DNA from 3 places in the Pseudoalteromonas sp. CST2 genome. Region 2 is predicted to be linked to each of the others. Evidence: predicted binding sites of a transcription regulator. Region 2 holds the regulator's gene; each other region holds the start of a gene.

Region 1 (2,274 bases), on a different contig from region 2:
CATAGCAATAACCGAGGTCCCTTTAGGGATATCTTTTACTTCTATTTTGTTTTGCACACCAAATGCAAACTTCATCGAGCCTGCTATTTGCTTAAATTTAAGTACATCCATTTCTGAAAACGCGAGCAAAAGTACAAAAAAGCACATTAAAAGCGACATTAAGTCGGCAAATGTTCCCATCCAAGCAGGCAAACCTGGGGGTGGGCATTTGCACTCTTGATCAGACATGGTTACTCCTCGGTATCTACTTTGCGCTTAGACTCAGCAAGGTAGTTTTTCAAAATACCTTCAATTACTTTCGGGTTTTGGCCATCTTGAATACCTAAAATAGCATCCAGTATTAGACGCTGATTCATGGCTTCTTCGTCTTTGCGAAGCTCCAGTTTTACCTGAATGGGAATAGCCACTACATTTGCTAAAAATGCACCATATAAAGTAGTTAATAATGCCACCGCCATTGCGGGGCCAATGGCTTTAGGGTCATCCATGTTAGATAACATAGCAACTAAGCCTATTAACGTTCCTATCATACCCATTGCAGGGGCTATATCGGCAAGTGACTTAAATAAACCGGCGCCCAGTTCGTGGCGAGTTGTGGTTAAAGAAATGTCTTTTTGAAGCGTGGCACGAACTACATCAGCATCGTGGCCATCAACGAGCATATCTACACCCTTGCGCATAAAAGGGTTTGGTATTTCGGCTTCTTCGAGGGCTAAAAACCCCCCTTTACGGGCTGAATCAGCAAGTTCAACTGCTTTTTCAATCAGCTCTTCTGGCGATTCGATTTTAAACATAAATGCTTTACCAACAACCTTACCTATGCCCAAAAACTGCGACAAGGTAAAGTTTGATAACACAATAAATAGTGAGCCACCAAATACAATTACACTAGAAGGCGCGTCGGCAAACATCCCCATTTCACCGCTACTACTCATAAACATGGACATGACAATTAAACCAATTGCGCCAAGGATCCCAATTATGGTTGCTAAATCCACATTTCCTCCAAAGTATTATACTTTGTTATTCAAACTTTTATTATTAACTGCTTATCGGCAAGATACTGAAATACTTAAGCCATTTTTGAAAAAAGTGTAAAACACCGTGTTTGGCCTAATTTTAGATCAAGATACCCTACTCGCCTAGCGACTGATTAATTTTATTGTACACAGTGAGCACTAATACGCATCTTATACATGGAAAAAATACGATTTAAACTGATATAACTCAAAAAACAACGATCATCCTTTGACCTAGTTTAGCATTCCCCCTAAAATTGGCTCCTAAATTTATCATGCTGGCTGAAATTAAACATGGCGACTAAAAAACCTGAAAACCTAAGTTTTGAACAAGCACTCGAAGAATTATCAACCATTGTCGGTGAAATGGAACAAGGTGATTTATCGCTTGAGCAGTCGTTAAAGCAATTTGAGCGTGGTATAGCCTTAGCTAACGCCTCAACGGGTAAGTTACAACAAGCAGAACAAAAAGTGTCTATTTTAATGGGCAATGACGAAAAAGCAGCGCTTACTTCATTTAACAACGATATGGAATAACCGTGAGCATACAAGAAAAAATAGAATGTGCTCAACAAGATGTCGTAAAGACCCTGCAACAGTACTTTGATCACCCCCTTGATACCGCACACACAGTAAAAGAAGCTACGCAGTACGGCTTATTTAACGGTGGCAAGCGTTTACGCCCCTTTTTAGTCTACGCAAGTGGTGAAATGCTCGGAGCTAATAAGCAAGATTTAGATATTCTTGCTGCTGCTATTGAGTGTATTCATAGCTACTCGTTGGTGCACGATGATTTACCAGCCATGGATGATGACGACCTTCGCCGTGGACGCCCAACTTGCCATATAGAGTTTGACGATGCGCATGCAATTTTAGCGGGCGATGCACTACAAACATTAGCCTTTGAGCTTATCTCGGCTCACAATTTTACCTGCAGCGCATCAACACAAGTAAAAATGATCAGCGCACTGGCTAAAGCATCGGGGCTTGAAGGCATGGTAGGCGGGCAAGGGCTAGATATTGCAGCCACAGATAAAGTGATTACAGTACAACAGCTTGAACGAATTCATAAATTAAAAACGGGTGCCTTAATCAACTGTGCCATTACATTGGGTGCATTATGTAGCGAAAAAGCAGACAAACAAACCTTAGAAAACTTACGTGTTTTTGGGTATGCTATAGGGCTGGCATTTCAAGTGCACGACGACATTTTAGATGTTGAAGGTGACACATTTACTTTAGGTAAGCCACAAGG
Region 2 (2,274 bases):
TTATTAGCTGCATTTTCTGTCATTTCCATGACATAGTTTAAGCGCTTTTTCGCATCCGGAATTGCATCAGTGGTTAAATCGGTTAAACGCGTATCAAGTTCAAAGCTTTTAAGGGCTTCGTGTAATTGGCGTGTTAACTTACCTACTTCAGCAAAAAGCTGCGATTGCTCTTGAGAGGCAGTATCTAAAATTAATTGATCAGCTTTATCTTGCTCACCGTTTTCTAAAAAAACGACGAGCTGACGAGCTTGTTCTAAAGTAATTTGAGGCGCAGCTGGTGCTGACATAAGCCTCTCCTCTCATTAACCTAAGCGTTCAAACACTTTTTCTAATTTAGTTTTCAAAGTACCTGCAGTAAATGGCTTAACAATGTAGCCATTAACACCTGCTTGCGCTGCCGCTATTATTTGTTCTTTTTTAGCTTCTGCCGTCACCATTAAAACCGGAATATGTTTTAATTTTTCGTCAGCTCTAATGGCTCTTAGCAAGTCAATACCCTGCATGCCTGGCATGTTCCAATCGGTTACAACAAAGTCAAAAACCTGATTTTGCAACATAGGTAATGCTGTAGAACCATCGTCAGCTTCTTGAACATTCGTGAACCCTAGGTCACGCAACAGATTTTTTATAATACGTCTCATTGTAGAGAAATCATCAACAACAAGAATTTTCATGTTTTTATCCAAAACATCCTCCGGTGAGGTCTTAACCTATAATTTACTTACTACTAGTTTATCCAGTCATTGATTTTTGCTTTGAGCTTAATCATCGCCTGACCATGTATCTGACTTACACGCGATTCACTTACATCGAGTATATGCCCAATTTCTTTTAAATTCATTTCATCGTTGTAATACAAAGAAAGCACCATTGCATCTCGCTCTGGTAAAGACTTTATTGCCTCTAACAATGAATTATTAAACCGTTCATTTTTAACATTACTAAATGGTTTGTCTAGCGCTAAATCTTGACCTGCAGGGCTAATAACATCTTCATCTACTCCTAGGTCTTCTATACCAAGCACTTTACTGGAATTAACATCATTTAAAATATGATGGTATTCTTCTAGCGAAATATCAAGTTTTTCAGCTACTTCAGTATCTTTTGGTTCTCTATTTAAGCTATTTTCTAATTCTGTGATAGTTTCGGCTACTAATCGGCTTTTACGGTGCACCGAACGTGGTGCCCAATCCCCTCTGCGCATTTCATCAAGCATAGCGCCGCGGATACGAATACCTGCAAACGTTTCAAAGCTTGCCCCTTTACTGGCGTCAAAGTTTTTTGAGGCCTCGATAAGGCCAATCATTCCCGATTGAATTAAGTCATCAAGCTGAACACTAGGAGGAAGACGAGCTATTAAATGGCACGCCACTTTTTTGACAAGCGACGCGTGCTTTTCAACAATCACATTTAAATTTTGTGTTGATTGATATCCCATAGCTCTTTTCACCGATGTTGTCATAATCAGCCGTTTACTAGCTTCTCAATGAAAAACTCTAAATGTCCTGAAGGTTGATTAGGTATAGGCCATTTTACTGCTTTTGTCGCTAATGTTTTAAACGCGACTGCTGCTGGTGAATTAGGGAAAAGATCGACAATTACTTTTTGTTTACGCGTAGATTTACGCATATTTTCATCATATGGAATAGTCGCAACAAGCTCCATAGACACATCTAAAAAGCGGTCTGTTACTTTAGAGAGCTTTGCAAAAAGCTCTTGGCCCTCGCGCATACTGCGCACCATGTTTGCAACAATTTTAAATTTATAAACGCCATGCTCGCGGCTAAGTACTTTAATAAGCGCGTAGGCATCAGTAATAGAGGTCGGCTCATCACACACCACCACCATGACATCTTGCGCTGCACGAGAAAAACTCAGCACCATGTCAGAAATACCAGCGGCGGTATCTACAATTAAAATATCAAATTCGGTATTAAGCTCACTAAAGGCACGAATTAACCCAGCATGCTCAGATGGGGTTAGCTCCACCATACTTTGCGAGCCTGATGTAGCAGGCACGATTTTAATACCGCCTGGGCCTTCAACTAAAATCTCGTCAAGTTCGCACTCGCCTGAAAGGACATGAGATAAGTTTTTTTCAACACGTAGTCCTAGCATTACATCACAATTAGCTAGGCCTAAATCGGCATCTAATACTAATACACGATTACCCTGCTGCCCTAAAGCAATAGCAGTATTTAAAGAGACGTTGGTTTTACCCACCCCTCCTTTACCGCCGGTGACAGCGATAACTTTTACGCCGTTGTTGTTGTT
Region 3 (2,274 bases), on a different contig from region 2:
GTGCGTCGCCCGCTGAATTTAATTGGTTTAGGTTTTCAAACATTGCCTGGGTGTAATCAACTAGCTGATCGACTGCTGCTTGATCTTGGTTTAGCCACTCTATAATACCGGCAAGCTGATCTTGTAGGCCTAGTTGCGATGCTTTATCAAATGCATTTTTTAGATCGTCATTAAAAGGTGCGATCGCATCGGCTACCTCTTTTGTTGGGTTTGGCTGATATTGCTCATAACTTTTAACGGTAGCGACTGTTTTTGTTTGACGAAGGTCCATTGAAAATGCAACAAGTTGCTCACTGCCTAAGCTCAGTTCTTGTGCTTTTTCAAATGCTTCATCCAAATCACCGCTAAAGAATGTTTTACTTACACCTTGTAGCTCTTCCATCATGGCATTAATGGCATCTTGCTCTTGCTCGTTTAAATCACCATTAACCGACATTGAAAAAGACAGCTCTCGAGATTGCGACGATGAGCTGGCAAACGATTCGCTGTTATTGCTTTGTTGATACCCGCTCGCTGTTTGAGACTCATATGCATCAGCAAAGCTAATACTGACCTCATCACCTTCGGCCGTTGTAAACTTATACTCGGCATTGCTGCTCATACTTACATATTGTGCTTGGCTTACGCTAACACTGGCCGCTTGTGGGTTAAATAGGGTTTGCTCAAACTCATCAAGTCCCTCAAAAATGCCTTCTTTTGACTTGTCGATGCCCTCTTGCATTTCTTCGTTAAATACACCGGTGCCTTTTAGTTCATCAACCGCTTCGTCTATACCGGTTTGAACACCTGTGCGCGCATCATCTAACATATTTTTTAATTTATCGTCATCGGCACCATTGGCTTTGGCTTTATTAACTGCGCCAGATACGAAGTCGAGTACATTTTTTACTATTTCATCAAAATCGAATAAAGGTTTATCGGCTTGTTTTTGCTCAACAGGTAAACCTAGTTGCTCTGCCATTTTATCGCCAAGCACTTTTGCAGCAAGTTCTCTGCCTCGCTGTAATGAACTTTCTTGCGGAGATTGGATTGTTGGCTGCTGTAGCGCCTCTTTATTATTGAATTTGTTTACGTTGTTGTTTGGCGTATAGCCATAATTACCGATTTTCATGATCCACCTCCGTTACGTACTTAGCTTATTATCGGCTAATAGTGACAAAACTAAAGTGCATGTTTAAAAAAACAGCAACTTTATTATCAGCAAAACTAGACAAATACTGCTCGCTCCCTACAATAGCGCCGATAAATAGATCTCATAGATAAGGTAGTAGCATTAATGGCAGTGATTAAAATAGATACCACACAGTACGATACGCAGCTAAATGAAAAAGAGCAGCGTATTACGTCGCAATTTAAGCGATTTGGTGTGCAAGCGTTAGAGGTGTTTAGCTCAGAGCCAATTAACTACCGCCAACGTGCTGAATTTAGAGTATGGCACGATGGGGATGATCTATTTCATATTATGTTTGATCAGGCCACGAAAGAAAAAATTCGCGTCGACACCTTTGACCCTGCCGCGCCATTAGTTGGTGAAGTTATGCAGGTGATGATTGATAATTTAAAGTCGTGTGAAGTATTACGTCGTAAGCTGTTTCAAATCGATTATTTATCGTCATTAAGTGGCGAGATTTTAGTAAGCTTGCTTTATCACAAACCACTGGATGATCAGTGGCTAACTAAAATAAAAGCCCTGAAAGAAAAACTGAGCAGTAAATACAATATTGACTTTATTGGTCGTGCGCGCAAACAAAAAGAAGTACTAGGCAATGATTTTGTTACTGAGCGTTTAACTGTAAACGGCCAGGAGCTTATTTATCAACAAGTAGAAAATAGCTTTACGCAACCTAATGCTAAAGTGAATATAAAAATGCTGGAGTGGGCACAAGACTTATGTAAACCACTGAGTAATGACCTGCTGGAACTTTACTGTGGTAATGGTAATTTCTCTATTGCATTGGCGGGTTCGTTTAATCGCGTATTGGCTACTGAAATATCTAAGTCTTCTGTGCATTCAGCGCAATACAACATTGCTAAAAATAAGGTAGATAACTTAGATATAATTCGTATGTCGAGTGAAGAGTTTACCCAGGCAATGAATGGCGAACGTACCTTTTCGCGTTTAGAGGGGATAGATTTAAAAAGTTACGATTGCCAAACTATTTTAGTCGACCCTCCACGCGCAGGTATGGATACCCTTACCTGTGACTTAGTGGCCAACTACGAGAACATTATTTATATATCGTGCAACCCAGAAACGCTTGAGCGCGATTTAGA

Evidence for each region. Region 2 encodes FliA, which starts transcription of late flagellar genes. Its sites were predicted from a motif close to CTAAAGNTNNNNNNNNNNNNGCCGATA; they were not measured.
Region 1: pomA (flagellar motor protein PomA) is a predicted target of FliA. The motif match lies at 1,051-1,077, and genes of this name have one in related genera.
Region 3: PSH41_RS19615 (DUF5610 domain-containing protein) is a predicted target of FliA. The motif match lies at 1,141-1,167, and genes of this name have one in related genera.

What each region holds. Positions count from the first base shown of each region.
Region 1 is NZ_JAQREO010000022.1:24,034-26,307, reverse strand. It holds gene PSH41_RS19335 (flagellar motor protein MotB) at 1-228, opposite strand, end outside; gene pomA (flagellar motor protein PomA) at 231-998, opposite strand; gene PSH41_RS19325 (exodeoxyribonuclease VII small subunit) at 1,314-1,556, shown strand; gene ispA ((2E,6E)-farnesyl diphosphate synthase) at 1,559-2,274, shown strand, end outside.
Region 2 is NZ_JAQREO010000007.1:58,568-60,841, reverse strand. It holds gene PSH41_RS11040 (protein phosphatase CheZ) at 1-287, opposite strand, end outside; gene cheY (chemotaxis response regulator CheY) at 303-686, opposite strand; gene PSH41_RS11030 (RNA polymerase sigma factor FliA) at 728-1,438, opposite strand; gene PSH41_RS11025 (MinD/ParA family ATP-binding protein) at 1,465-2,274, opposite strand, start outside.
Region 3 is NZ_JAQREO010000024.1:22,521-24,794, reverse strand. It holds gene PSH41_RS19615 (DUF5610 domain-containing protein) at 1-1,111, opposite strand, end outside; gene trmA (tRNA (uridine(54)-C5)-methyltransferase TrmA) at 1,277-2,274, shown strand, end outside.